DNA from 2 places in the Kitasatospora sp. NPDC091335 genome. Region 2 is predicted to be linked to the other one. Evidence: predicted binding sites of a transcription regulator. Region 2 holds the regulator's gene; the other holds the start of a gene.
What was found. Region 2 encodes HrcA, which represses chaperone genes, less so after heat shock. Its sites were predicted from a motif close to TTNGCACTCNGNNNNNCNGAGTGCNAA; they were not measured.

Region 1: the regulator HrcA is predicted to act here: its motif matches at 4,561-4,587, upstream of ACIQOW_RS34225 (FmdB family zinc ribbon protein).

What each region holds. Positions count from the first base shown of each region.
Region 1 is NZ_JBIVUM010000022.1:85,911-100,800, reverse strand. It holds partial or broken gene ACIQOW_RS34255 (carbon-nitrogen hydrolase family protein) at 1-387, opposite strand, end outside; gene ACIQOW_RS34250 (phosphatase PAP2 family protein) at 506-1,357, opposite strand; gene ACIQOW_RS34245 (sigma-70 family RNA polymerase sigma factor) at 1,804-2,775, shown strand; gene ACIQOW_RS34240 (hypothetical protein) at 2,920-3,177, shown strand; gene mscL (large conductance mechanosensitive channel protein MscL) at 3,242-3,661, opposite strand; gene ACIQOW_RS34230 (hypothetical protein) at 3,692-3,961, opposite strand; gene ACIQOW_RS34225 (FmdB family zinc ribbon protein) at 4,241-4,549, opposite strand; gene ACIQOW_RS34220 (MFS transporter) at 4,676-6,112, opposite strand; gene ACIQOW_RS34215 (potassium/proton antiporter) at 6,410-7,894, opposite strand; gene ACIQOW_RS34210 (penicillin acylase family protein) at 8,136-10,853, shown strand; gene ACIQOW_RS34205 (5-formyltetrahydrofolate cyclo-ligase) at 10,920-11,495, opposite strand; gene ACIQOW_RS34200 (GGDEF domain-containing protein) at 11,558-12,415, shown strand; gene galU (UTP--glucose-1-phosphate uridylyltransferase GalU) at 12,475-13,395, shown strand; gene glp (gephyrin-like molybdotransferase Glp) at 13,430-14,764, shown strand.
Region 2 is NZ_JBIVUM010000001.1:139,652-154,541, forward strand. It holds gene ACIQOW_RS00610 (sigma-70 family RNA polymerase sigma factor) at 49-1,119, opposite strand; gene ACIQOW_RS00615 (ABC transporter ATP-binding protein) at 1,214-3,085, opposite strand; gene ACIQOW_RS00620 (ABC transporter ATP-binding protein) at 3,292-5,025, opposite strand; gene ACIQOW_RS00625 (AMP-dependent synthetase/ligase) at 5,387-7,309, shown strand; gene hemW (radical SAM family heme chaperone HemW) at 7,403-8,632, shown strand; gene ACIQOW_RS00635 (Uma2 family endonuclease) at 8,674-9,231, shown strand; gene ACIQOW_RS00640 (DUF3097 domain-containing protein) at 9,238-10,065, opposite strand; gene ACIQOW_RS00645 (hypothetical protein) at 10,097-10,681, opposite strand; gene htpX (zinc metalloprotease HtpX) at 10,706-11,626, opposite strand; gene hrcA (heat-inducible transcriptional repressor HrcA) at 11,914-12,948, shown strand; gene dnaJ (molecular chaperone DnaJ) at 13,024-14,163, shown strand; gene ACIQOW_RS00665 (16S rRNA (uracil(1498)-N(3))-methyltransferase) at 14,297-14,890, shown strand, end outside.

The DNA.
Region 1 (14,890 bases), on a different contig from region 2:
GGCGATCAGCCGGCCGTCCGGGCCCCAGACCGCGCTGCCGCCGCAGGTGTGCCGACCGCCGGTGCGGCCGATGTGGTTGGCGAGCACCGTGGGGAGGGTGCTGTCGAGAGCGCGGGCCGGGAACCAGGTGCGGGACTCGTGGTGGCCGTGCCCCACGCTGAACAGGGCACCGACCAGGTAGGCGTGGCAGCCGTCGAGTGCGGCGGCCCTGGCGTGCTCGGGAAAGCCGGAGTCGTAGCAGACGCCGAGACCGAGCCGCCAGCCGTCCGGCTCCAGGGTGCAGCCGGCCGACCCGGGGCCGAAGCGGTCGCGCTCGGACCTGAACAGGTGCTGCTTGTCGTAGCGGGTGACGAAGCCGCCGTCCGGGCCCAGGACCAGGGCGGAGATGCGCAGGTCGCAGCGGACGCTCGGGGTAGCCGGTGGGCACGGTGGAGGAGGTGGAGGTCTCGGGCATGGCGGTCACGCCGGCGCGGGGGCCTGCCGGGGTCGGCGTGGTGACTCGGCGTCAGCGGACGGGCTCGTCCGGCCGGTCGGCGGGACCGCCCAGCAGGTCCTCGGCCCCGGCGCCGCCCGGTGCGTCCTCCGCGAGCGGTGCGGCGGTGCGCGCGGACCGGCCGCCCGACACGAGGACCCGCTGTACCCGGGGCCTGGTGCGCCAGTTGACCCGCCGTACGTCCCGGGCCAGGGCGCCGGGGCGCCACAGCTGGATCACGGCGGTCACGGCACCCAGCACGATCCCGGCGGCCAGCCAGCCGGCCAGCACGTCGCTGGGCCAGTGCACCCCGAGCGCGACCCGGGTCCAGCCGATGGTCAGCACCGTGGCCGCCGCCACCACGCAGGCGGCGGTCCGGCCGCGCCGGTGGACCCGGTACCAGAGCAGGCCGACCAGGACGGCGCAGGTGATCGCGGAGGCCATGGCGTGCCCGGAGGGGAAGGCCGGGCCGCCGGCGTGCGAGACCGGATCGGAGAAGGAGGGGCGGCCGCGGTCGAAGGACAGCTTCAGGGCCCACAGGGCGCCCCAGCCGACCAGGGTCTGGGCGGCCACCCAGCCGGCCAGCACCCGTGCGCCGATCAGCCAGAGCCACCCGGCCGCGATCCCGAGGAGCGCACGCATCGTGACGGTTCCGCCGATGTCCGAGAGCGTCTGCACCGAGGCGGTCCAGATCCGGTGGTCCCGGGCGTAGATGTGCAGTTCGCCGATCCACTCCTGGTCGAAGCGCTCCAGCGGGCGCCACTGGCCCGTGACCAGAGCCGCCAGGAGGCCGAACAGCGCGGCACAGCCCAGCGCGAGCGCGGCGTCCCGAAGGAGACTGCGATGACGCGCAGTGACGGAGGTCGTGCTGTTGGTCAGGTGCATGGCTGACACCTTCCCAGTGTCCCGTGCCGAGCAAGAGCCGGAGTGATAGCGATTCGGCATCGTTTGTGCGGAGGACCTGCGTGCGTCGGGGTGTGGGCGTGGACGGAGGCGGGGCGTGAGCGTGAACGGAAGGGGGCGCGCCCGGGGAACGTGTGCGACCGTTCGCGGGTTCAACGGATGGGCGGCGGGCGCGTGTGGGTCGAGTGGAGAAATCACTCCCGGAACGGCCCCCGGCGATACCGAGCGTGTCCGATCGGTCACCCAGTGTCCAAAGGCGGGGAGAAAATCGGCAGCATACTGCATCGCCGGGAAGAATCTGAGCGACTTGGGAATGTTGTCCGGAATCTGTTCGTTGGATCGTTACGTGTGAGGCCCCAGGGGCCCGCACATCTTGCCCTCACGAGGCAGGCAGGCAGACCTCGGCAATACCAGCAAAGGGAGCAAGCATGGCCACCCGTGCCGTCGTTCGCGACAGGGCCGACCGGAGTCGCGCGGCCCGCCCGACCAACCTTGAGGCCGACCGCGACCTGGTCGGCATGTACCTCGACGAGATCGCCAGGACGCCCCTGCTCGATGCCGCCGAGGAGGTCGAGCTCTCGCTGCGGATCGAGGCCGGGGTGTACGCCCAGCACCTGCTGGAGGAGGACGAACTCCCCGCCGGGATCAGGCGCGAGGAGCTGGAGGCGATAGCCGCCGACGCGGAGCGCGCCAAGGACGTCTTCATCCGTTCCAACCTCCGGCTCGTGGTCGCCGTCGCCCGGCGCTACCCGCGCAGCGGCCTCCCCCTGCTGGACCTCATCCAGGAGGGCAACGCGGGCCTGGTGCGCGCGGTCGAGAAGTTCGACTACGCCAAGGGCTTCAAGTTCTCCACGTACGCGACGTGGTGGATCCGGCAGGCGATCACCCGGTCCATCGCCGACCAGTCCCGCACCATCCGGCTGCCCGTTCACCTGGTGGAGGAGCTGGGGCGGATCCGGCGGGTGCAGCGGGAGAAGTCCAAGGAGCTGGGCCGCGAGGCCGAGCCGGCCGAGATCGCGGCCGAGCTGGACACCACCGAGGCCCGGATCAAGGACGTGCTGGACTGGGCGCGCGACCCGGTCAGCCTCAACATGTCGGTGGACGACGAGGGCGAGACCCAGTTCGGCGACCTCGTCGAGGACACCGGGGCCACGTCCCCCGAGGACGCCGTGATGGTCATGCTCCGCCGCGAGGAACTGGACGACCTGATCGGCCGGCTGGACGACCGCACGGCCTCGATCATCCGCTCCCGCTACGGGATGGAGGACGGCCGCGAGCGCACCCTCACCGAGGTGGGCAAGCAGCACGGCCTCACCCGTGAGCGGATCCGCCAGATCGAGAAGCACGCCCTGGCCGAGCTGAAGAAGATCGCCGACCACGCGGGCTTCGAAGCCGCCTGACGGACCTGTCGGCCGCCCGACAGACCTGCCGGCCTGACGGCCGAGCCCTCACCGGGCCCTGGCGCGGAGTTCCGCACCGGGGCCCGAGGCGTGCCGCGGGGCTCTTAGGCTGGAGGGGAGGGACGGACAAACGGAGTGGACAGCGTGAGCGAGCAGGGGCAGGAAGAGCACCGGGGCCAGGGCCAGGGCCAGGACCGGGACGAGGACCAGGTGCGGGAGCACGGCCGGGAGCCGCGGGAGACCGCCGCCGCCAAGGCCCGGCTGGTCTTCCGGGACCCGTTGGACCAGCAGTCCGCGGACGACACCGACGCCGGCTGGGGCGACCGCCCCGGGGCCGGGGAGAGCGGTGGGCGGGGGCTGGACTGGTACCTGAGCCAGCGCCCGCCGCACCACGGCGGGTGAGGGATCGGGGACAGGGGGATCGGTGCCGGGGGAACCGGTGACGGGGGCGAGCGGAGCCTGCCGGTCAGCGCAGCGGTGACGCCAGCGCGTCGCGGATCTCGGTCAGCAGTTGGACCTCCTTGGCCTCGGCCTCCAACGCCTTCTCGGCATCGGACTTGCGGTGGGCCGCCAGCCTGTTCATGGGCACGATCAGGACGAAGTAGACGACGGCCGCGACGATCAGGAACTGGAGCGCGGCGCTGAGCACCGAGCCCCACAGGATGAGGATTCCGGACGTGACCTCACCGGTCGTGCTCACCTCGCAGGGCCCCTTGAGGCAGGAACTGTAGGACGCGAGGTCCTTGGACCCGAACACGCCGACGATCGGATTGATCACGCCCTTGACGAAGGCGTTGACGATGGTGGTGAAGGCCGCGCCGATGACCACGGCCACGGCGAGTTCGACGACGTTTCCACGCAGCAGGAATTCCTTGAAGCCCTTCATGCCGCCTCGAACGACGAAGTCGATTCCTGGTCACGGGTGATCTTCCGCAGGGCCGGACTGACAACCCGTCCGGCCCAGCGCGCCGCCCGGCGGCGGCAGCCCGGCCCGCGCCGGCCCCAGCGCCAGCGCCGCCGCCACCGCGAGCAGCACCAGCACGGGCACCCCGGCCCGTCGGCGCGCCGCGCTGCGCCAGCGGTGCCACCCGCCGCACCCGCGCCGGATCGGCGGGAAGCTCGGCAGCTCCTGCCGGGGTGGCACCGTCGGCGCGGGCAGGGGGAGGGAGAAGCTCACGGTCGTCATCGACGCACCTCCGGAGTGTCGGCGAACCGGCCCCTCGCGGACCGGACGATCCACACGATGGGCGTTCCCGGCGAACTCCGTGAGCTCTTTCCCCAGGCCTGTGGAAAACCCCGCCCCTGTGGATAACTTCGTACACCCGCACGAGTGGGTCGGGCCTGTCCGAGTTGACGAGCCACCCACGGGCATGCGGAAAGGCCCGCCGTCCCCGCGTGGGAGCGGGGTCGACGGGCCTTCCGGGGTGCTGCGGGGCGTCCGGGCCGAGGAGGCCCGGTGCCGGTGTCAGCCCGCGGCCGGAGCCGGGCTGGACGAGGCCGAGGAGCCGGAGCCCGACGACGACGACGAGGGAGTGGACGGGGTGGACGACGCCGAGGGGGTCGACGACGACCCGGCACCCACCGTGCTGCTGGAGGAGGAGCGGCTGTCGGTCCGGTAGAAACCCGAACCCTTGAACACGACGCCCACGGCCGAGAAGACCTTGCGGAGCCGTCCCTGGCAGTCGGGGCACGTGGTCAGTGCCTCGTCGGTGAACTTCTGCACCGCCTCCAGGCCGTTGCCGCACTCGGTGCACTGGTACTGGTACGTGGGCACTTGTCTTCCTCCTGGCACTCTCGCCTGATGAGTGCTAACGATGGTCAATGATGCGGCATTCCGCGGGATCAGTCCAGCGACTCCGGTGTGAGATGGGCCGGGACCGGCCACGGGACCGCCGCCGGCTCAGCGCTCGGCCGCGCCCACCAGCCGTGCGGCACCGCCGTGCTCCGCCGTGGCGGCGACCCGGTCGGCAGCGGCGCCGACGGCAGTACCGGCAGCGGTGCCGGTCCCGGAGGCTCCGGTCCCGGAGGCCCCGGTCCCGGAGGCCCCGGTCCCGGAGGCCCCGGTCCCCGGCGCCACCAGCAGGTGCCGTAGCGAGGCCAGCGCGATCAGCCCCAGCCCGGCCCCGGTCACCGGCACCAGGAACCCGGTCGAGGGCCCGTGCCCGTCGATCAGCTGCCCCGCAGCCATCGAGCCGACCGCGAGCCCCAGCCCGATGGCGCCGGTCAGCCAGGTGAAGGCCTCGGTCTTGGCCCCGTCCGCGACCAGCGTCTCGACCAGGGTGTAGCCGCTGATCAGGGTCGGTGCGATGGCCAGCCCGCAGACCAGCCCGGCGACGGTCAGCGAGACCAGGTCGGGCATCGCCCACAGCGCCGAGCAGCCCAGCACCAGCAGCGCGTAGCTGATCAGCATCCGTTGCTGCACCGGCCGCCGCCAGGCGATCACGCCGTACAGCACGCCGGCCAGCATCGAGCCGCCGGCGAAGATCCCGTACACCGTGCCGCCAGCGTCGTGCCGGCCGACCGAGTCGGCGAAGGCGTTCACCGAGACCTGCATGCCGCCGAACACCGCGCCGACGCCGAGGAAGGCCCCGGCCAGCAGCCGGACGCCGGGGGAGGCGAGCGCCGAGGCGCGCCTGACGCCGGGCCGCGGCACGATCCGGGCCGGGGCGGTGCGCCGCTGGGCGGCGAAGGCCAGGCCGCCCACCAGGGTCAGCGAGGCCTCGGTGACCAGGGCGGTGGCCGGGTTGGCGACGGCGGCGATGCCGGAGGCCAGGATCGGGCCGATCACGAAGGTGAACTCGTCCGTCACGGACTCGAAGGCGAAGGCGGTGCTCACCCGGGCCGCCGAGGCGTCGGAGGCGCCGTCCGCGGCGAACCCGGCGACCCAGCGGGCCCGGACCATCGCGCCGATCTGCGGCACGCTCGCACCGGCCGGGACGGCGGCCAGGAACAGGCTCCAGGCCGGCGCGTGGCCGAGCGCGAGCGCGATCAGCGCGCCGACCGAGACCGCGTGCACCAGGACGGTCGGGACGAGCACCGAGGCCTGGCCGTACCGGTCGGCCAGCCGCCCGGTCTGCGGCCCGACCAGGGCCTGGGCGACGGCGGCGACCGCGGTGACCGTACCGGCGGTGCCGTACGAACCGTGGGTCTGGGTGACGAGCAGCAGGATGCCCATGCTGAGCATCGCGTAAGGCAGTCGCGCGACGAGGGCGGGGGACAGGAACGTCCAGGCCCCGGGGGTGCGCAGCAGCTCGCCGTACCCGACACGGGCGGGGGCGGGAGCTGCGGTGGTGGCCGCGGGATCCGCGGCGGTGTCGACCGTTCGGCGCGCCGTCACGGTCGGTCCTTCCTGCTGCCTGGTAGCGCGGCAGGGCATGGTGTGGCCCCGACGGCGCCGAGAGTCGTCCTCTCGCGCGTCGACCGGGGTAGATGCCGGGTCGGCCCGGCGTGGTGGCCGGGGGCCGGACCGCGGCCGCCGAGCGGTCGCGCCAACTCTGCGTCAGGCAGATGCTGGGTGTGGTCTAGCGGTAGTCATACGGCGTGTTCGAACCAGCATACAGTTACGCGCGTAGACGGCGCCAGGCGCAACCTGGCCCGGCACCGCCCGGCAGGGCTGTGCCGGGCCGTGCCGGTTTCACCGCCCGTTCAGCCACCCCGCGAGCTTGCCGCCCTTGTCCACGGCCCGCAGCCGCCGCTCCGCCGCCTCGCCGACCTCGTCCGTGGTGACCACCAGCAGCTCGTCCCCGCCGCGCAGCACCGTCGCCTTGTCCGGCACGAAGGAGTTCCCCTCCCGCACGACCAGGGTGACCGCCGCCCCCTTGGGCAGCCGCAGCTCGCTGACCTCCACCCCGGACATCTTCGAGGCGGGGGAGAGCGCGACCGACAGCAGGTGCCCGTGCAGCTTCTCCAGCGGGGCGGACTCGATGCCCAGGTCCTGGCCCATGTCGCCCTCGTCGATCCGCAGCCGCTTGGCCACCCAGGGCAGGGTCGGCCCCTGGAGCAGGGTGAAGACGACGACCAGGATGAAGACGATGTTGAAGACGTCCTCGGCCCGGTGCGCGCCCGACACCACCGGGATGGTGGCCAGCACGATGGGCACCGCCCCGCGCAGCCCGGCCCAGCTCAGCAGCGCCTGTTCGCGGGCCGGCACCTTGAACGGCGTCAGCGAGACCATCACCGACAGCGGCCTGGCCAGGAACACCAGCACCCCGCCGATCACCAGCGCGGGCACCACGGCGTCGCCCATGGTCTCGGGCGTGACGAGCAGTCCGAGCAGCACGAACATGCCGATCTGCCCGATCCACGCCAGCCCGTCGGCGAAGCCCCGGACGGCCGGGCCGTGCGGCAGCTTGGAGTTCCCGAGAATCACCGCGCTGATGTAGACGGCGAGGAAGCCGGAGCCGTGCAGCAGCGCGCCGCCGGCGTACGCGAGCACGGTGAGCGCCATCACGGCGATCGGGTAGAGGCCCGAGGAGGGCAGCGCGACGTGCTTGAGCCCGTAGGCGCCTATCTTGCCGACGGCCAGGCCTATCACCGCGCCGATCGCCAGCTCGGCGGCGATGGTGCCGAGCAGGACGTACCAGGAGTCCAGCTCCCCGGTGGTGGCGAAGGCGACGACCAGGATGACCACGGGCGCGTCGTTGAAGCCGGACTCGGCCTCCAGCAGGCCGGTGAGCCGGTGCGGCAGCGGGACCATCCGCAGCACCGAGAAGACGGCGGCCGCGTCGGTCGAGGAGACGATGGCGCCGAGCAGCAGCGAGGTCCGCCAGTCCAGGCCGACCAGCCAGTGCGCGCCGGCCGCGGTGGCGAACACGCTGACGCCGACGCCGACGGTGGCGAGCACGGTCGCCGACGGCATCACCGGCTTGATCTCGCGCCAGCTGGTCTTGAGGCCGCCCTCGGCCAGGATCACGACGAGCGCCGCGTAGCCGAGCACCTGGGTGAGCTCGGCGTTGTTGAAGGTGACACCGATCCCGTTCTGGCCCAGTGCCACACCGATCCCCAGATAGATCAGCAGGCTGGGCAGCCCTGATCGGGTGGAGAGGCGTACGGCGCCCACCGCGAACAGCAGGATCACGGAGGACTCAAGCAGGAGCTGGTTCAGATGGGAGATGTTCACGCAGGGGCACCTCGGGCAGGCAAGGGCGGACGGGGTGTCTGGTGGTGCTGTGGGGGTGACCCGTTAAGAAGTCGTCAATGCTCCTCTTGCGGATCGTTACGCAGTCTAACATTTTGCCATATCTTTAGCTTGGTCCCCCGTTCACGGTGCTCGGCCGACTCGGCCTAATGTGGTGCCCTGTCCCGGCCGCAGGCCCCGGACACGCCCCGCCCGCCCCGAAGTCAGGACCGCAAGGACCCAGATGCCCCGCTCGAAGAAGTTCCGGCGCGCCCGTCTGATCGTGATCGTGCTGGTCGTGCTGCTGGTGGCCGGCGCCGGCTACGGCGGCTACCGCGGGGTCTCCGCGGTCCGTGCCTCCTTCCCCGAGGTCGACGGCAGCGTCAAGGTGGCGGGCCTGAGCGCGCCCGTCGACGTCAAGCGGGACGCCAACGGCATCCCGCAGCTGTACGCCGACACCGCCGATGATCTGTTCCGCGCCCAGGGCTACGTCCAGGCGCAGGACCGTTTCTGGGAGATGGACGTCCGCCGGCACGTCACCGCCGGCCGGCTCTCCGAGATGTTCGGCGACGGCCAGGTCGACACCGACGCCTTCATCCGCACCATGGGCTGGCGGCAGGTGGCGCAGAAGGAGTTCGACACCAAGCTGTCGCCGGAGACCAAGAAGTACCTCCAGGCCTACTCGGACGGCGTGAACGCCTGGCTCGCCGAGCACCCCGGCGGTTCGAAGGCCTCGCTGGAGTACTCGCTGCTCGGCGTCGTCAACGGCGGCTACCAGCCCGAGCAGTGGACCCCGGTCGACTCGGTGGCCTGGCTCAAGGCGATGGCCTGGAACCTCTCCGGGAACCTCCAGGAGGAGATCGACCGCTCGCTGCTGGCCCAGGACTTCGGCCCGGACAAGATCGCCGAGCTGTACCCGGACTACCCGTACGCCCGCAACGGCACCATCGTGAAGACCGGCACCGTGGCCGGCGACAACTACCGCCCCGCCGACGGCTCCCCGCAGTCCGGCGCGGCCGCCGTCGCCGCCACCGCCCAGGGCGCGGCCACCACCAAGGCGCTGCTGCAGGGCCTGACCGACCGGATCGACGCGATGCCGCAGCTGCTGGGCCGCCCCGGCCAGGGCATCGGTTCCAACTCCTGGGTGGTCGCCGGCACGCACACCACCACCGGCAAGCCGCTGCTGGCCAACGACCCGCACCTGGGCCCGGGCCTGCCCTCGGTCTGGTACCAGATGGGCCTGCACTGCCGGACCAGCTCCCCGGCCTGCCAGTTCGACGTCTCCGGCTTCACCTTCGCGGGCATGCCCGGCGTGGTCATCGGCCACAACAAGGACATCGCCTGGGGCTTCACCAACCTCGGCGCGGACGTCACCGACCTCGTGCTGGAGAAGGTCACCGGACCGGAGACCTACCAGTACGACGGCAAGGACGTGAAGTTCGACCTCCGCAAGGAGACCATCAAGGTGGCCGGCGGCGAGGACCGCACCATCACCGTCCGCACCACCCAGACCGGCGCCCCGCTGATCTCCGACCAGCGCAGCGAGCAGCAGAACGTCGGCAAGTACGCCCCCAACGGCACCTCCGCCCCCGACCGCGGCACCAGCGGCTACGGCGTCGCCCTCCAGTGGACGGCGCTCAGCCCGGGCAAGACCATGGACGCCGTCTTCGAGCTGGACAAGGCGAAGAACTGGGAGGAGTTCCGCGCCGCGGCCAAGGACTTCACCGTCCCCGCGCAGAACCTGATCTACGCCGACGCCAAGAACATCGGCTACCAGGCCCCGGGCAACATCCCGGTCCGCGGCAAGGGCGACGGCACCTACCCGGCGCTGGGCTGGGACCCGGCCTACCAGTGGAAGGACCCGATCCCCTTCTCCGCGCTGCCCTGGAGCCTCAACCCCTCGGCCGGCTACATCGTCACGGCCAACCAGGCCGTGGTGGACCCGAGCTACAAGTACAACCTGACCAAGGACTGGGAGTACGGCACCCGCGCCAAGGAGATCACCGACCAGATCGAGGGCCTGCTCAAGAACAACGGCAAGATCTCGCCGGACGACATGCAGACCCTCCAGCTGGACAACACCAGCGTGATGGCCAAGACGCTGGTCCCGCTGCTGCTCAAGCAGCCGGTCAGCGACCCGTACGTGCGCGAGGCCCAGGACCTGCTGAAGGACTGGAACTTCCACCAGGACGCCGACTCGGCCGCCGCCGCCTACTACAACGGCGTCTGGCGCCAGCTGCTGATCCTGGCCTTCGGCCAGAAGTTCCCGGCCGACCTGCGGGCCAAGGACAACTGCCTGCTGGTCCGCCAGCAGGACGACCCGACCAAGCCGGACAGTGCCACCAAGATCGTCACCGAGTGCGGCACCCGGGACCCGGGCAAGGCCCAGCCGGACGGCGGCGACCGCTGGACCGAGGTGGTGCGCCAGCAGCTGGAGAAGCCCGACAGCTCGTGGTGGACGTACATCGACGACCAGCACAAGGAGCAGAAGGGCCTGGACAACCTGCTCCAGGAGGCGATGAAGAACGCCCGCCAGGAGCTGACCTCGCTGCTCAGCAAGGACGTCTCCACCTGGAGCTGGGGCCGCCTGCACAAGCTGGAGCTGCGCGAGCAGACCCTCGGCACCGACGACTCCTCGATCGCCTCCGGCGCGGTCCACAAGCTGCTCAACCGCGGCCCGTACCGGCTCTCCGGCGGCTCGGCGGCGGTCGACGCGGCCGGCTGGAACGCGGCGGCCGGGTACGAGGTGGACTGGATCCCGTCGATGCGCATGGTGGTCGACCTGAACGACCTCGACTCCTCGCGCTGGGTCAACGTCGGCGGCGCCTCCGGCCACGCCTTCCACGACAACTACAACGACCAGACCGACCTCTGGCTCAAGGGCAAGCTGCTGACCTGGGCCTACACGCCGGACGCGGTCGAGAAGGCCACCAAGCACAAGCTGGTGCTCACCACCGGCTGACGCCCGTCCGGCCCGTACGGCGGCCCCGTTCCCCCGAGGGAGCGGGGCCGCCGCCGTTCCCACCCCTCAGCCGAGCGCGCGGACCCCGGAGGGCAGCACCACCAGGTCCACCGGCCGGTCGTGCGGCTCGGCCGGCACCCGCTCCAGCAGCTCGTGCTCGTACAGCAGCACCGCCAGCACCGGCCGCACGCCCGCCCGCGCCAGCCGGGCCAGCACCCGGTCGTAGCTGCCGCCGCCCCGGCCCAGCCGGAGCCCCGCGCGGTCCACCGCCAGGCCGGGCAGCAGCACCACCGCGGCCTCCGTCACCGCCTGCGGCCCGAGCCGCGGGCCGACCGGCTCCAGCAGCCCGCGCCCGGCCGGGGCCAGTGCTTCCGGCCCCGCGTACTCGGCCCAGTCCAGGTCGTTGTCCGGCAGCAGCACCGGCAGCAGCACCCGCACCCCGCGCTCCCGCAGGGCGTCCAGCAGCGGCCGCGTCCCCGGCTCGGAGCCCACCGAGACGTACGCGGCCACCGTGGCACCGGGACCGGCCAGCTCCCCGGCGTGCCCGGCCAGCGCGTCGGCCGCCGCGGCGCGCTCCCCGGCGGCCAGCTCGCGCCGTCGCGTCAACAGCCGTGTCCTCAGGCCGCTCTTCTCGTTGTGCATCCGATCCTCCTGGTCTCCGCACCGTCGACGCGCAGAGCCTGACACGCGAAAGGGCGCCCCCATTGACCACCCCGCTGCTGGTCCAGGCCCTGGCCGGGCTGAGCGCCCCCGCACTGGCCGGTGCCGCCGTCCTCGGAGTGCGCGGCCGGCGGGAGCGGGCCGGGGCCGCCGCCGGGGCGGAGCGGCTGCGCGGCCGGATCGCCGAGCTGGAGGACCGCTGCGCCGAACTGGAGCGCACCGCCTCCTGCGACCCGCTCACCGGCGTGTGGAACTACCGCCACCTCCAGCTCACCCTCGACCGGGAGATCGAACGGGCCCGCCGCGCCGAGCACACCGAGCAGGCCGAGGGGCCGCGCCCGCTCGCCGTGCTGATGCTGGCCATCACCGGCTTCGACGCGGTCGTCGCCGAGCACGGCAGGGCCAGGTCGGGCGCGGTGCTGCGCGACCTCGCCCAGCGGCTCGCGATGGAGATCCGCCGGGCCGACACCCTCGGCCGGTACGGCGGCGAGGAGTTCCTGGTGGTGCTGCCGGACACCGGCGCCGAGGGCGCCGCGCAGGTCGCCGAACGGCTGGTCTGGTCGGTCCGCCGGCACCTGCTGCTGGACTGGTCCTCCGGTCCGCGCGAGTCCCGCCCCGCCGACGGCAACGGCCTGACCGCCGCCGCGGGCATCGCCGTCCTGCCCGAGGACGGCACCCACGCGGCCGTCCTGCTGCGCGCCGCCGACCGGGCGCTGGCCGCCGCCCGGGACGCCGGCGGCGACTGCTGGCGGCTCTCGGCACCCGCCACGGACGCCGAGCCGCGTCGCGCCGACCGCCCCGAACCGGCCGACCGCACCCCCGATCACGGGCCGGACACCGAACCCGACCGTCCGGGCGCATCGCCCGCCACCGTGGCCGGGCCCCGCGACGTGCTCTCCTAGCGGTCCGTCCGTCCGACTGCGCCCGGCCGGGCGAAAACGTGCCTGAGTAAGGTGTACGCATGACGACGACGAACTCCCGAGTTCCGGTTACCAAGGCCGTGGTACCCGCGGCCGGACTGGGCACCCGCTTCCTCCCGGCGACCAAGGCCACCCCGAAGGAGATGCTCCCGGTCGTTGACAAGCCGGCGATCCAGTACGTCGTCGAGGAGGCCTCCGCCGCGGGCCTGTCCGACATACTGATGGTCACCGGCCGCAACAAGCGCGCCCTGGAGGACCACTTCGACCGCGCCTACGAGCTGGAGGAGCTGCTGGTCCGCAAGGGCGACGAGCAGCGCCTGGCCAGGGTCCGCGAGTCCGTCGAGCTCGCCAACATGCACTACGTCCGCCAGGGCGACCCGAAGGGCCTGGGCCACGCCGTCTCGGTCGCCGAGCAGCACGTCGCCGGCCAGCCCTTCGCCGTCCTGCTCGGCGACGACCTGATCGACCCGCGTGACCCGCTGCTCGCCCGGATGATCGAGGTGCAGCAGGAGCTCGGCGGCTCGGTCGTCGCCCTGATGGAGGTCGACCCCGCCCAGATCCACCTCTACGGCTGCGCCGCCGTCAAGGCGAACGGCTTCGGCGAGGACGTCTTCCAGGTGACCGACCTGGTCGAGAAGCCCGAGCCCGGCGAGGCCCCGTCGAACTACGCGGTGATCGGCCGCTACGTCCTCGACCCGCTGGTCTTCGACGTGCTGCGGGAGACCCCGCCCGGCCGCGGCGGCGAGATCCAGCTCACCGACGCCCTGCGCGAGCTGGCCACCCGCGAGCCGGCGGACGGCGGCCAGGTGCACGGCGTGCTCTTCAAGGGCCGCCGCTACGACACCGGCGACCGCGCCGACTACCTGCGCGCCATCGTCCGCCTCGCCGCCGAACGCGACGACCTGGGCCCGGAGTTCCGCACCTGGCTGCGGGAGTACGTCGGTACCGAGATGCAGGACTGACGCAGCACCGACCACGACAGAGAGCGAGCCGCCGATGACCGGGTCCACCGAGCACAGCACCACGCCCAGCGCCTGCTGCGACGCCGGAGCGGACCCGGCCCCGGCGGCTCGCCTCTGGACGGTGGACGAGCACCTCGCCGACGTGCTGGCCTCGGTCGGCCCGCTGCCCGCGATCGAGCTCCAACTGCTCGACGCCCAGGGCTGCCGGCTCGACGAGGACGTGGTCGCCGACGGCGACCTGCCGCCCTTCGACAACAGCTCGATGGACGGCTACGCGGTCCGCACCGCGGACACCGAGGGCGCCACCGACACCTACCCGTCGGTGCTCTCGGTGGTCGGCGACATCGCCGCCGGCGCCGAGGAGCTGCCCAGGGTCGGTCCCGGCCAGGCCGCCCGGATCATGACCGGCGCCCCGCTGCCGCCCGGCGCCAGAGCCGTCGCCCCGGTCGAGTGGACCGACGGCGGCACCGGCACCGGGGTCGCCGCCGCCGCGATGACCGCACCGGTCCCCGACGAGGAGGTCCGGGTCCTGCGCCCGGTCGCCGAGGGCGCGCACATCCGCCGCCGCGGCAGCGACGTCACGGCCGGCGACCGGGTGCTGGACGCCGGCACCCGGCTCGGCCCCGCCCAGCTCGGCCTGCTCGCCGCGATCGGCCGGGCCACCGTGAAGGTCCGCCCGCGCCCCCGGGTCGTGGTGCTCTCCACCGGCAGCGAGCTGGTCCAGCCCGGCGAGCCGGTCGGCCCGGGACGGATCACCGACTCCAACAGCTTCACCCTCACCGCGGCCGCCCAGGAGGCCGGCGCCATCGCCTACCGGGTCGGCGCCGTCCCGGACGAGGCCGACCGGCTGCGCGCCGTCCTGGAGGACCAGCTCGGCCGGGCCGACCTGATCGTCACCAGCGGCGGGGTCAGCGTCGGCGCGTACGACGTGGTCAAGGAGGTCTTCGAGTCCTACGGGGGCGTGGACTTCCGCAGGCTGCGGATGCAGCCCGGCAAGCCGCAGGGCTTCGGCCGGATCGGCGGCGCGGCCGGGGTGCCGCTGCTCGCCCTGCCCGGCAACCCGGTGAGCGCCTACATCTCCTTCGAGCTCTTCGTCCGCCCGGTCATCCGCACCATGCTCGGCGCCGCCGAGGTGCACCGCCCGGTGGTCCGCGCGCTCTGCCCGGCGGCACTGCGCTCCCCGGCGGGGCGCCGGCAGTTCCTGCGCGGCCGGTACTCGGCGGCGGACGGCACGGTCGAGCCCGTGGGCGGCGCCGGATCGCACCTGGTCGGCGCGCTGGCCCGGGCGGACTGCCTGATCACCGTCCCCGAGGACGTCACCGCGCTGCCCGCGGGCAGCGAGGTCGACGTGGTGTTGCTGGACTCCTGATCGGGTCTCAGGACCGGGGAACGGTACGGTAGCGCGGTATTCGACCTGCGCGCCTCTGGAGTTACCCGTGACGACACCTCCCCCCGGCGACCGCCTCACCCACGTCGACGACCAGGGCGCGGCCCG
Region 2 (14,890 bases):
TTCGGGAAGGGGACGACGCGGCCGGACGGGGTGTGACGGTGACCCGTGTCACAGCTCCACGGCCGGGACGCGGCCGAGCTTCTCGGGGTTGAGCATGGCGTACGCCTCGGTGATCCGTCCGGCGTCGACGGTGAAGGCGAGGACGCCGCCGACCGTTCCGGTGGCCAGGTCGTACCAGAGCAGTCCGGGCTCGCCGTTGACCGCGGCGCGGCCGATGCCCGTGCCGGGGGTGAACCACTTGGCGACCAGGCCGGCCACCAGCCGGGACACCCGGTCGGCGCCGTGGACCGGGCGGACTCCGGCGCGCACGATGCCGCCGCCGTCGGAGTGCCAGACCACGTCGGGGTCGAGGACCTCCATCAGGGCGAGGATGTCGCCGCGGGTGCTGGCGGCGGCGAAGGCCTCGACGGCCTGGCGGTGCCCGGCCGGGTCGGCGCCGGTGCGCGGGGCGCCCGCGCCGGCCCGGCGGCCGCCCTGGTCCCGGCCTCCCGGGCCGTCCTCGCCCCGGCTTCCCTCGCCCCGGCCTCCCGCGCGGACCCGGCGGCGGGCCCGCGAGGCGAGCTGGCGGGCCGCGTCGGCGGTGCGGTCCAGGGAGGTGCCGATCTCCTCGAAGCCGACGGCGAAGACGTCGTGCAGCACGAAGGCGGCCCGCTCGGCGGGGGTGAGCTGCTCCAGGACGGCCAGCAGGGCGAGCGAGACGGACTCGCCGCGTTCGGCCAGTTCGGCGGGGGAGTCGGGTCCGTCGGCGTAGGAGACGGACGGCTCCGGCAGCCACTCGCCGTAGTAGGCCTCGCGGCGGGCGCGGGCGGAGCCCAGCTGGTCGTAGCAGAGCCGGGTGACGACGGTGGTGAGGAAGGCGCGCGGGTCGGCGACGGCGGTGCGGTCGGCGGCCTGCCAGCGCAGCCAGGCGTCCTGGAGGACGTCCTCGGCGTCGGTGAACGAGCCGAGCAGCCGGTAGGCGACCGAGCCCAGGTAGCGGCGGTTCGCCTCGAAGGCGTCCGGAGCTTCCGGAGCCTCCGGAGCCTCCGGAGCCTCCGGAGTGTTCGGAGTGTTCGGAGTGTTCGGAACCTCCGGAGCTTCCGGAACATCCGGGCGGCCTTGGGCCTGGTCGTCGATCACCGGCCCAAGGTAGCGCGTGGCCTCCGGAAGGCGAAGGCAAAGGCGAAGGGCCGGGGCGGGAAGTCCCCGCCCCGGCCCGCCGCATGGTGGTCCGTCAGTCCACCTCGACCGCGGCCTCGGCGAACTGCGCCTGGTAGAGCCGGGCGTAGGCGCCGTCGGCGGCGATCAGCCGGTCGTGCGAGCCCTGTTCGACGATCGAGCCGTTCTCCATCACCAGGATCACGTCGGCGTCCCGGATGGTGGAGAGCCGGTGGGCGATCACGAAGCTGGTGCGGCCGGTGCGCAGCCGGGCCATGGCCCGCTGGATCAGCACCTCGGTGCGGGTGTCGACGGAGCTGGTCGCCTCGTCCAGGACCAGGATGGACGGCTGGGCGAGGAACGCCCGGGCGATGGTGATCAGCTGCTTCTCGCCGGCGCTGACGCCGGCGCCCTCGTCGTCGATGACGGTGTCGTAGCCGTTGGGCAGGGTGCGCACGAAGCGGTCGACGTGGGCGGCCTTGGCGGCCTCGACGACCTGCTCGCGGGTGGCGGACTCGGCGCCGTAGGCGATGTTGTCGGCGATGCTGCCGCCGAACAGCCAGGTGTCCTGGAGCACCATGCCGATGCCGGAGCGCAGGTCCTCGCGGGACATCGCGGAGATGTCCGTGCCGTCGAGGGTGATCCGCCCCGAGCTGACCTCGTAGAACCGCATCAGCAGGTTGACCAGGGTGGTCTTGCCGGCGCCGGTGGGGCCGACGATGGCGACGGTCTGGCCGGGCTCGACCTTGAGCGAGAGGTCCTCGATGAGCGGCTTCTCGGGGTCGTAGCGGAAGGACACGTCCTGGAAGGCGACCCGGCCGCGCACCACCTCGGGCCGTTCCGGCATGGCCGGTTCGGGGCTCTGCTCGGGGGCGTCCAGCAGCTCGAAGACGCGCTCGGCGGAGGCGACGCCGGACTGCACCAGGTTGGCCATGCTGGCGACCTGGGTGAGCGGCTGGCTGAACTGCCGCGAGTACTGGATGAACGCCTGGACGTCGCCGATGGACAGCGCGCCGCTGGCCACCCGCAGGCCGCCGACGACGGCGACCAGCACGTACTGGAGGTTGCCGATCAGCATCATCGCGGGCTGGATGATGCCGGAGATGAACTGGGCCTTGTAGCCGGCCTGGTAGAGCGACTCGTTGTGCTCGCGGAAGGTCTCCGCGGCCTCCTGCTGCCGGCCGAACACCTTGACCAGGGTGTGGCCGGTGTACATCTCCTCGATGTGGGCGTTGAGCTGGCCGGTGGACTTCCACTGCTGGACGAACTGCGGCTGGGCCCGCTTGCCGACCTTGGTGGCGACGACCACCGAGAACGGCACCGAGACCAGGGCGATCGTCGCGAGCAGCGGGGAGATCCAGAACATCATCGCGAGCACGCCGACCACGGTGAGCAGCGAGTTGACGACCTGTCCCATGGTCTGCTGCATGGACTGGCCGATGTTGTCGATGTCGTTGGTGACCCGGCTGAGCACCTCGCCGCGCGGCTGCTTGTCGAAGTAGCTGAGCGGCAGCCGGGAGAGCTTGGCCTCGACGTCCTGGCGCAGCCGGTAGCCGGCGGCCTGGACGGCCCGGGTGGCGAGCCGGCCCTGGAAGATGCCGAAGACGGCGGAGACCAGGTAGATGCCGAGCACCCAGAGCAGGACGGTGCCGATGGCGCCGAAGTCCATGCCCTGGCCGGGGGTGAAGTCGACGGAGGAGAGCAGGTCGGCGACGCCGTTGTCGCCGTGGGCGCGCAGCCCTTCGACGGCCTGGGCCTTGGTGGTGCCCGGTTCGAAGCGGGCGCCGACGACGCCGGCGAAGATCAGGTCGGTGGCGTCGCCGAGGATCTTGGGGCCGATGACGGCGCAGCCGATGCTGAGCACGCCGAGGAGCATGACGCCGATCAGGGTGGTGCGTTCGGGGCGCAACAGGCCGAGGACGCGCTTGCCCGAGCCCTTGAAGTCCATGGACTTCTCGGCGCCCTGGCCGCCCGCGAAGCGGCCGGGACCGGCCGGGCCGCGGCGGGCGGCGGCGGCCTGCGAGTCGCTGGGCAGGTCGGCCTTCCCACCGGGCTTCCCCCCGGCTTTCCCACCGGCCTTCGTCAGGTCGGTCTTCTCGCCGGCCGGGCCGGTCTTCGGGGCGTCCGGCTTCGCCGGGGGCTTTCCTGGGGTGGTCACGCCGCCTCCTGCTCGGTGAGCTGGGAGAGCACGATCTCCCGGTACGTCGGGTTGTCGGCCATCAGCTCGTGGTGGGTCCCGGAGCCGACGACGGCGCCCTCGTCGAGGACGACGATCCGGTGGGCGTCGCGGATGGTGGACACCCGTTGGGCGACGATCAGGACGGTGGCGTCGGAGGTCTCGCGGGCCAGGGCCTTGCGCAGCTTGGCGTCGGTGGCGTAGTCGAGGGCGGAGAAGGAGTCGTCGAAGAGGTAGACGGAGGGCCGGCGGACCAGGGTCCTGGCGATGGCCAGGCGTTGGCGCTGGCCGCCGGAGACGTTGCCGCCGCCCTGGGCGATGGGGGCGTCCAGGCCTTCGGGCAGCTTCTCGACGAACTCCTTGGCCTGGGCGATCTCCAGGGCGTGCCAGAGCTCCTCGTCGGTGGCGTCGGGCCGGCCGTAGCGGAGGTTGCTGGCGATGGTGCCGGAGAAGAGGTAGGGCTTCTGCGGGACGATGGAGACGTTCTCGGCGATCGTGGCGGGGGCGAGTTCGCGGACGTCCACGCCGTCGATCAGGACCTGTCCGGAGGTGGCGTCGAAGAGCCGGGGGACGAGGCCGAGCAGGGTGGACTTGCCGCTGCCGGTGGAGCCGATGATCGCGGTGGTCTCGCCGGGGCGGGCGCTGAGGTCGATGCCGCGCAGCACCGAGGCCTCGGCGCCGGGGTAGCGGAAGTCGACGTCGCGCAGTTCCAGGTTGCCGCGGCGCGGCAGCTCGGTGACCGGGGCGGTGGGCGGGACGACGCTGCTGCGGGTGGCGAGGACCTCTTCGACGCGTTCGGCGCAGACCTCGGCGCGCGGCACCATCATGAACATGAAGGTGGCCATCATGACGCTCATCAGGATCTGCATCAGGTAGGAGAGGAACGCGGTGAGCGCGCCGATCTCCATGGCGCCGCTGTCGATGCGGTGGGCGCCGAACCAGAGCACGGCGACGCTGGAGACGTTCACGACCAGCATGACGGCGGGGAACATGACGGACAGCAGCCGGCCGACCTGGCGGGCGACGTCGGTGAGGTCCTCGTTGGCGTCGGCGAAGCGGTTCTGCTCGTGGTCGTCCTTGACGAAGGCGCGGATGACCCGGATGCCGGTGATCTGCTCGCGCAGGATGCGGTTCACGGTGTCGATCCGCTCCTGCATGCTGCGGAACTTGGGGCGCAGCGCGCGGACGAGCAGCACGACGACGACGCCGAGGGCGGGGACGACGGCGAGCAGCAGGCCGGACAGCGGGACGTCCTGGTTGAGCGCCATGATGATGCCGCCGACGCACATGATCGGCGCGGCGACCATGAGCGTGAAGCTCATCAGGGTGAGCATCTGGACCTGCTGGACGTCGTTGGTGGTGCGGGTGATCAGGGAGGGTGCGCCGAACTGGCCGAGTTCGCGGGCGGAGAAGCTCTGCACCCGGTCGAAGACGGCGGCTCGGAGGTCCCGGCCGAAGGCCATGGCGGTGCGGGAGCCGATGTGGACGGCGCCGATGGCGCAGAGGGCCTGGACGAGGGTCACTCCGATCATCACCCCGCCGACGCGCAGGATGTAGCCGGTGTCGCCCTTGACCACGCCGTCGTCGATGATGTCGGCGTTGAGCGTCGGCAGGTAGAGCGCCGCGAGGGTGGACACCAGCTGGAGCAGTACCAGCAGGGTGAGCGGTCGGGAGTACGGGCGCAGGTACGCCCTGAGGAGTCTGATCAGCACTGGCACACTCTTGTCGTCGCCGGTCGGGTTCGCACCCCAATTCTGGGTGTTCTGTAGTGTCGTACAGGCGATTCGGCGGGTGGGAACCCGGGGTTTGCCGGGCTTTTGCCGAACCGGCGGGACGGGCCGGCGCGGGACGGCGTTCCCGCGCGGGGTGCGGGCGGTGGCGGGGCGCGGCACCGGTGTCGTGGCGGGGTGCCGTCGGGTGCTGCCCCCTTACGGAATGACCGGTTTCCGCCTAGGCTGCTGGTTGCCCCTTTGTTACTGACCGGTACCGTTCAGGTGAACCGGGGGCCCGGCGACCGCCCCCACGGACGCCGCGACAATCCCTCAGACGGCCACCCGTCCCCGGAGGTCCTCGTTGAGTTCCGCGCAGTCCCTGATCGACTCCGGCAGGCCCGACCTCGTCGCCGGCCGTCCCGCCTCCGTCGCCCACCTGTTCCTGGAGCGGGTCGCCCTGACCCCGAGCGCCGAGGCCTACCGCTACCCCGCGCCCGTGGACGAGCAGGCCGCGGACGGCGCACCCGGCGCCGAGCAGTGGCGCTCGCTCACCTGGGCGCAGACCGCGACCAGGGTCAAGGCGGTGGCCGCCGGCCTGATGGCGCTCGGCATCCGCCCGGAGGACCGGGTGGCCCTGGCCTCCTCGACCCGGGTCGAGTGGGTCCTCGCCGACCTCGGCGCCATGTGCGCGGGCGCCGCGATCACCACCGTCTACCCGAGCACCAACGCGGACGAGACCGCGTTCATCCTCTCCGACTCCGGCTCCAGGGCGCTGTTCGCGGAGAACGCGGCCCAGCTGGCCAAGGCCGTCGGGCAGCTCGGCCAACTGCCCGGGCTGCGCACCGTGATCCTCTTCGACGAGCCCGCCGAGGCGCCCGAGACCGGCGGGCTGGAGCTGCTCACCCTCGCCGGGCTGGAGGAGCGCGGCGCCCGGTACCTGGCGGAGCACCCGGACGCGGTGGAGAAGGCCGTCGACGGGCTCGGCAAGGAGCAGCTGGCGACCCTCATCTACACCTCCGGCACCACCGGCCGCCCCAAGGGCGTGCGCCTGGTGCACGACTGCTGGGCGTACGAGGGCCGGGCGCAGGAGGCGAGCGGGCTGCTGGGCCCGGACGACGTGCAGTTCATGTGGCTGCCGCTGTCGCACGTCTTCGGCAAGACGCTGATCTCCGGGCAGATCGCCACCGGGCACGTGATGGCGCTGGACGGCCGGGTGGACCGGATCATCCACAACCTGCCGGTGATCCGGCCGACCATCATGGCCTCGGCACCGCGCATCTTCGAGAAGGTCTACAACGGCATCGCGGGCAGGGCCAGGGCCGAGGGCGGCGCCAAGTACAAGATCTTCCTGTGGGCGGCCAAGGTCGCCCGCGAGTACGCCAGGGCGGTCCAGGAGAGCCGGATCGCCACCGGCACCGGCACCGCCCCGCTGGGCCTGCGGGCGCAGCACGCGCTGGCCGACAAGCTGGTGTTCGCGAAGATCCGGGCGGCCTTCGGCGGCCGGATGCGCGGCGCGGTCTCCGGCAGTGCGGCGCTCGCCCCGGAGATCGGCTACTTCTTCCTGGGCGCCGGGGTGCCGGTCCTGGAGGGCTACGGGCTGAGCGAGACCAGCGCCGGCTCCTGCGTCAACCGCGCCGAGGACGTGCGGATCGGCACGGTGGGCCGCCCGTTGCCCGGCACCGAGGTGCGGATCGCCGAGGACGGCGAGATCCTGCTGCGCGGCCCGGGCGTCATGCGCGGCTACCACAACCTGCCGGAGAAGACCGCCGAGGTGCTGGAGCCGGACGGCTGGTTCCACACCGAGGACATCGGCGAACTCACCCCGGACGGCTTCCTGCGGATCACCGACCGCAAGAAGGACCTGTTCAAGACCTCCGGGGGCAAGTACGTGGCGCCCAGCGAGGTGGAGGGCAAGTTCAAGGCGGTCTGCCCGTTCGTCAGCAACATCCTGGTGATCGGCAACGGCCGCAACTACTGCACCGCGCTGATCGGCCTGGACGAGGCGGTGCTGCTGCCGTGGGCCGCCGAGCACGGCCTGGCCGGCCGCTCCTACGGGGAGCTGGCCGTCGAGCCGGCCGTGCACGAGCTGATCGAGGGCTTCGTGAAGCGGGTCAACGCCGACCTCCAGCGCTGGCAGACGATCAAGAAGTTCCACCTGCTGCCGCGCGACCTCGACATCGAGCACGGCGAGCTCACCCCGAGCCTGAAGATCAAGCGCCCGGTGGTCGAGCGGACCTACGCGGACGCGGTGACCGCGATGTACGCGGGCGCCAACGAGGCCTGAGCCGGGCCCGTTCCCGTCCTGCCCCGCCCCCGCTCCCGTCCTGCTCCCGTACGGCCCGTGAACGCTTCGCGGGCCGTACGGGACAATGGGCTCATGCCCTCCGCACTTCCCGACGGTGAACCGGTGCCGTCCGACGGTTCCCTGCCCGCACCCGCCCTCGACGGGCTGGGCTCCCGGCCGTTCGGCTTCTACCTGCACGTGCCGTACTGCGCAAGCCGCTGCGGCTACTGCGACTTCAACACCTACACCGCCACCGAGCTGCGCTCGTCCGGGGCCGTCGCCTCGCAGGAGACGTACGCGGACAACGTGGTCGCCGAGGTCCGGCTGGCCCGGAAGGTGCTGGGGGACGCGGCGCCGCCGGTGCGGACCGTGTTCCTCGGCGGCGGCACCCCGACCCTGCTGCCCGCCCGCGACCTGGTGAAGATGCTCGCCGCGATCCGCGAGGAGTTCGGGCTCGCCGAGGGGGCCGAGGTCACCACCGAGGCCAACCCGGAGTCGGTCGACCCGGGGTACCTGGCCGAACTGCGCGAGGGCGGCTACAACCGGCTCTCCTTCGGCATGCAGAGCGCCCGCCCGCACGTCCTGAAGCTGCTCGACCGCCACCACACCCCGGGCCGCCCCGAGGCCTGCGTGGCCGAGGCCCGCGCGGCCGGCTTCGAGCACGTCAACCTCGACCTGATCTACGGCACCCCGGGCGAGTCCGACGACGACTGGCGGGCCTCCCTGGACGCCGCCATCGGCGCCGGGCCCGACCACGTCTCCGCGTACTCCCTGATCGTAGAGGAGGGCACCCGGCTCGCCGCCAGGGTCAAGCGCGGCGAACTGCCGATGATCGACGACGACGTGCACGCCGACCGCTACCTGATCGCCGAGGAGGCGCTCGGCGCCGCCGGCTACTCCTGGTACGAGGTCTCCAACTGGGCCACCACCCCCGAGGGCCGCTGCCACCACAACGAGCTCTACTGGACCGGCGCCGACTGGTGGGGCGCCGGCCCCGGCGCCCACAGTCACGTCGGCGGCGTCCGCTGGTGGAACGCCAAGCACCCCGCCGCCTACGCCCGGGCCCTCACCGAGGGCCGCACCCCGGCCCTGGCCCGCGAGGTGCTGGCGGACGAGGACCGCCGTGTCGAGCGCATCCTCCTGGAGCTGCGCCTGGTGGAGGGCGTCACCCTGGACCTGCTCACCGGCACCGGCCGGGAGGCCGCCGCCCGGCACCTCGCCGACGGCCTCCTCGACCCGGGCCCGTACGAGCGGGGCCGCGCCGTCCTCACCCTCCGGGGCAGGCTCCTCGCGGACGCGATTGTGCGTGACCTGGTGGACTGACTTTCGTTAACGTGGGTGTCAGCCGTCGGAGGGAGCGTGCGATGACCGCCATCGATGATCGGATGACCGGGATCTTCGAGAACCTGGAAGTGCCGGAAGGCGTCAAGGCCGAACTCATCAGGGGGGAAATCGTGATGATGGCGGGCCCTGACATGGTCCACAACCTCATCGTCCTGGCGATTCAGCACCAGCTTCCGTACGGTCGGTGGCGCCCCCTCACCACGCAGGATCTGGGGATCCCCGGCCAGGCCAGCGAACCTCAGCCCGACCTCGTCGTCTTCGAACGCGGGGCGGTCGAGGAGCATGGGCGACTGCTCCCGTCGCCTGCCGTCTCCCTGGTGGTCGAGGTGGTCTCGAAGACCAGTGTCGACCGCGATTACCGGACCAAGCGGGAGCTCTATGCCGAGGGCACTGTCCCCGCGTACCTGATCGTCGACCCGATCAAGGGGGTGTGCGTGCTGCTGACCGAGTTGGGTCAGGATCCCGGCTCCGGCCTCCCGAGGTACATGTCCGAGCGGACCAGCAAGTTCGGCGAGCCCGTCCCCGTCGACCTGCTTGATGTCGATCTGGACACCACGGACTTTCAGAAGTACGTCTGACCGGCCTCATTCCGGCAGGGCCGTGAAGTCGATCAGCTCCTCGACCCGGCCCAGCAGTTCGGGCTCCAGGTCCTTGTAGCTGTCGACCTTCGACAGGATGTGCTTCCACGCCGCCGGGGTGTCCACCGGCCAGCCGAGGCGGCGGCAGGTGCCCTCCTTCCAGTCCTCCCCCCGCGGGACGGCGGGCCAGGCGGGGATGCCGACGCTCGCGGGCTTCACGGCCTGCCAGATGTCGATGTAGGGGTGGCCGACGACCAGCACCGAGTCGCCGGTGACCCGGGCGGCGATGCGGTGCTCCTTGGTGCCGGGGAGCAGGTGGTCGACCAGGACGCCGAGGCGGCGGCCGGGGCCGGGGGCGAAGTCGGCGACGATCGCGGGCAGGTCGTCGATGCCCCGCAGGTACTCGACGACCACGCCCTCGATCCGCAGGTCGTCGCCCCAGACCCGCTCGACCAGCTCGGCGTCGTGCCGGCCCTCGACGTAGATCCGCGACTCGCGGGCGACCCGGGCGCGGGCGCCGGGGACGGCGACCGAGCCGGAGGCGGTGCGGGACGGCGTGCGGGGGGCCGCGGGGCCGGTGGGGCGGACCAGGGTGACGGCCCTGCCCTCCAGCAGGAAGCCGCGCGGCACCAGCGGGAACACCCGGTGCTTGCCGAACCGGTCCTCCAGGGTGACGGTGAACCCCTCGGCGGTCTTCTCGCAGCGCACCACCGCCCCGCAGAAGCCGGTGGCCGCCTCCTCCACCACCAGGTCCCGCTCGGCGGGCACCTCGGGGGCGGGGGCCTGGTTCTTCCACGGCGGGGTCAGGTCGGGTCCGTACTGGCGGCTGCGCATACGGGTGATCATAGGGAGGGCGGACGGTGCGTCAGAGGCCCGGCGCGCCCCAGACCGGGAACCAGCGGCTCAGGTCCTTCTCCAGCCGCAGGTCGTTCCCCAGCATCGCGTTGACCTGCAACTCCAGCGGGCTGTTGCGCCGCTCCCCGCCGCCGGGCATCGGGGCGAAGGGGTAGAACGTCCCCCGCTTGTAGAGGTAGACCAGGGCCAGTGACTGTCCCTCCGGATTCCTGAAGGCCACCAGCGAGCAGAGCAGCTGCGGCCCGAAGCCGTTCGCCTCCAGCTCGCTGTTGACCGCGTGCAGGTCGTTCACCAGCTCCGGCAGCTCCTCGGGCCGGTGCCGGGCGAGCAGCCAGGAGTAGCCGTAGCCGTCCTTGGAGGCCTCCACGGGGACGCCGCCGCGCTCGGTGTCGGCGTCCAGCAGCGCCCTGACCTGCTGCTCGACCTGGACGAAGGCCGCACCCTCGACGGCCGCGAAGCAGACCGAGCCGAGCCCGGTGGGGGTGAAGCCGGCCCCGGCCTCCAGGGTGAGCGCGGCGGACGGCACGCCGAACAGCTGGTCGAGGTCGGGTTTGACGGGCTTGGTGCGGCCGAACAGGGTGTCCAGGATTCCCACGGCGGTCCTCTCGGGTTCGGGGCTTCAGCGGCCGAGCTGCTCGGAGATCCGCGCCAGCTGCTCCAGCCGCTTCTCCAGGCTCGGATGGGTGGACAGCAACTGCGAGGCGGTCTCCCGGGCGCTCAGCGCGGGGGCGAAGTAGAAGGCGTTGTACGGCTGGGCCTGGCGCAGGTCCTTGCTGGGGATGGCCGCGATCTGCCCGGTGACCTTGGTGAGCGCCGAGGCCAGCGCGCTGGGCCGGCCGGTGAGCTGGGCGGCGGCCCGGTCGGCGGCCAGCTCGCGGTAGCGGGACAGCAGCCTGGTGAGCAGGAAGCTGACGGCGTAGACGACCATCGACACCAGCGGGATGACCAGCGCCACGACGGCCGCGTTCTGGTCGTTGTTGTTGCGCCCGCCGCCCATGAACCCGCCGTACACGGCGATCCGGGTCATCGCCCCGGCGAGCACGCCGAGGAAGCCCGCGATCGTCATCACCGCGACGTCCCGGTGGGCGACGTGCGACAGCTCGTGGGCGAGGACGCCCTCCAGTTCCTCCGGCTCCAGCCGGCGCAGCAGCCCGGTGGTCACGCAGACCACGGCGTTCTGCGGGTTGCGGCCGGTGGCGAAGGCGTTCGGCATGTCGTTGTCGGCGACCGCGACCCGGGGTTTGGGCATGTCGGCCAGCGCGCACAGCCGGTCGACCGTGCCGTGCAGCTGGGGGAACTGTTCGGGGGACACCTGGCGGGCTCCCATCGCCCGTTCGGTGATCTTGTCGCTGAACCAGAACTGGGCCACGAACAGCCCGCCGGAGATCAGGACGATCAGTGGCCACGCGCCGCGCAGCAGCGCGATCAGCAGGCCGGTGAAACCGACGTACAGCAGCCCGATCACGAACATCGTCGCGACCATGCGGCCGGTCAGGCCGCGGTCGGGCGCGAATCGGGTGTGCTGGCCCGAGCTCGACATCGCTTGCTCCTCCGTTCGCCGTCGCTTTCGATGCTGCCACCCGGACGGCCTCCGGGCACCACCCCGGCGCCGGGAGGATCGAACCGCGGGGGCCCCGCGGGCCGTGGCTGGAACTGCGGGGAGGATCACCCCGGCCGGACCGTTCCTGCCGTAGGGCCCGGGCCTTACACTGGCAGGTACGGTTCTGGCACTCGCGTGTTCAGAGTGCCAGGCCGGGGTCTCGGGAAGCGGCCCGCGGCGGCAAGGGACACAGACGGACAACGTGCGAAGACGGAGGTGCGCGCCCCATGGCCGGTGAGGTCCGCCAGCTGGACGAACGCAAGCTCGCCGTGCTCCGCGCGATCGTGCAGGACTACGTGGGCACCGAGGAGCCGGTCGGCTCCAAGGCCCTGGTGGAACGGCACAACCTCGGGGTCTCGCCGGCGACCGTCCGCAACGACATGGCGGCGCTGGAGGAGGAGGGTTACATCCACCAGCCGCACACCAGCGCCGGCCGCATCCCCACCGACAAGGGGTACCGCCTCTTCGTCGACAAGCTCGCCGAGATCAAACCCATGAGCGCCCCCGAGCGCCGGGCCATCCGGCACTTCCTGGACGGCGCCGTCGACCTGGACGACGTGGTCGCCCGCACGGTGCGGCTGCTCGCGCAGCTCACCCGGCAGGTCGCGGTGGTGCAGTACCCCTCGCTGACCCGCTCCACCGTCCGGCACATCGAGCTGGTGGCGCTGGCCCCGGCCAAGGTGATGCTGGTGCTGATCACCAACACCGGCCGGGTCGAGCAGCGGATGGTCGACTGCCCCGGCTCGGTCGGCGAGACGGTGCTGTCGGACCTGCGGACCCGGATCAACGCGAGAGCCGCCGGCCGGCGGCTCCCGGAGGTCCCCGGGATGCTGGAGGAACTGCCGGCGCTGTTCGACCAGGCCGACCGGCCGACCGTCAGCACCGTCCTGGCGACCCTGTTCGAGACGCTCGCCGAACATAACGAGGAGCGGATCATGCTGGCCGGCACGGCCAACCTGACCCGCTTCGGGCACGACTTCCCGCTCACCATCCAGCCGGTGCTGGAGGCACTGGAGGAGCAGGTCATCCTGCTCCGCCTCCTGGGTGAGACCGGGGACGCCGCGATGACGGTCCGGATCGGGCGGGAGAACGCCTACGAGGGGCTGAATTCCACCTCGGTGGTTTCGGTCGGCTACGGTTCGGGCGACGAGAGCGTGGCCAAACTGGGTGTGATCGGTCCGACCCGGATGGACTATCCGGGCACAATGGGGGCGGTGCGAGCGGTGGCGCGGTACGTGGGCCAGATCCTGGCCGAGTCCTAGCAGAGGCCATCGCCGGAAATCCGGCGATGGCGACCAGTCGCAGCACTACTACAGGCGGAACAAGCGGAGCATTTGGTGGCCACGGACTACTACGCGGTACTCGGCGTCCGACGGGATGCGGGGCAGGACGAGATCAAGAAGGCGTTCCGGCGCCTGGCACGCGAACTGCACCCGGACGTCAACCCGGACCCGAAGACGCAGGAGCGGTTCAAGGAGATCAACGCCGCTTACGAGGTGCTCTCCGACCCGCAGAAGCGTCAGGTCTACGACCTCGGCGGGGACCCGCTGTCCCCGGGCGGCGGTGGCGCGGGCGGCTTCGGCGCCGGCGCGGCGGGATTCGGCTTCTCCGACATCATGGACGCCTTCTTCGGCGCCGCGGCGGGCCAGCGCGGCCCGCGCTCGCGCACCCGCCGGGGCCAGGACGCCATGATCCGGCTGGAGATCACCCTGGAGGAGGCCGCCTTCGGCACCACCAAGGAACTCCAGGTCGACACCGCCGTCACCTGCACCACCTGCAGTGGCGAGGGCGCGGCCCCCGGCACCTCGGCGCAGACCTGTGACATGTGCCGGGGCAAGGGCGAGGTCTCCCAGGTCACCCGGTCCTTCCTGGGCCAGGTCATGACCTCCCGCCCCTGCCCGCAGTGCCAGGGCTTCGGCACCGTCGTGCCGACCCCCTGCCCGGAGTGCGCCGGCGACGGCCGGGTGCGCGCCCGCCGCACCCTGACCGTCAAGATCCCGGCCGGTGTCGACAACGGCACCAGGATCCAGCTGGCCGGCGAGGGCGAGGTCGGCCCCGGCGGCGGCCCGGCCGGCGACCTGTACGTCGAGATCGCCGAGACCAGCCACAACATCTTCCAGCGGCGCGGGGACGACCTGCACTGCACCGTCACCATCCCGATGACGGCGGCCTCGCTCGGCACCCAGGTGCCGCTGCAGACCCTGGACGGACTGGAGGAGGTCGACATCAGGCCCGGCACCCAGTCCGGCCAGTCGATCCCGCTGCACGGCAGGGGCATCACCCACCTGCGCGGCGGCGGCCGGGGCGACCTGATAGTGCACGTCGAGGTGAAGACGCCCAGCAAGCTCGACGCCGAGCAGGAGGACCTGCTGCGCCGCCTCGCGGTGCTGCGCGGCGAGGAGCGGCCGTCCGGCCAGTTCGCGCCGGGCCAGCAGGGCCTCTTCTCCCGGCTGAAGGACGCCTTCAACGGCCGGTAGCCGTCGTCCGCGGAGGGGTGCCGGGGGGCCTGCCCCCGGCACCCCTTCCGTGTCCGCCCCCTCCGCCGCAACCCCCTCCCCCTCTCCGCCGCAGGCCCCTCCGGCCGCAGCCCCCTCCTGGAAGGTCCCCGTCATGACCGCGCCCGTCTTCGTCGTCGAGACCGAGCGGATCGCCGCCGCCGTGCCCGGGGCCGTGGTGCGCCTGGACGGCGCGGAGGGGCGGCACGCGGCCGCGGTGAAGCGGCTGGAGCCGGGCGAGGCGGTGACCCTGGCCGACGGGCTGGGACTCGGCGTGGAGGGCACGGTCGCCGAGGTGCTCGGCAAGGACGCGATCGACGTGGCGGTCGCCGCCGTGCGCCGCGAGCCGGAGCCCGCGCCGCGGATCGTCGTCGTCCAGGCCCTGCCCAAGGGCGACCGCGGCGAGCTGGCCGTGGAGACCATGACCGAGGCCGGCGTGGACGTGGTGGTCCCGTGGGCCGCCTCGCGCTGCATCACCCAGTGGAAGGGCGAGCGCGGCGCCAAGGCGCTCGCCAAGTGGCGCTCCACCGCCAGGGAGGCCGGCAAGCAGTCCCGCCGGCTGCGCTTCCCCGAGGTGCGCGAGCCGATGACCACCAGGCAGCTGGCGCCGCTCCTGGCGCGGGCCGCGTTCGCCGCCGTGCTGCACGAGGAGGGCGCCGAGCCGCTGGCGCACGCCGCGCTGCCGGAGACCGGGGACATCGTCCTGGTG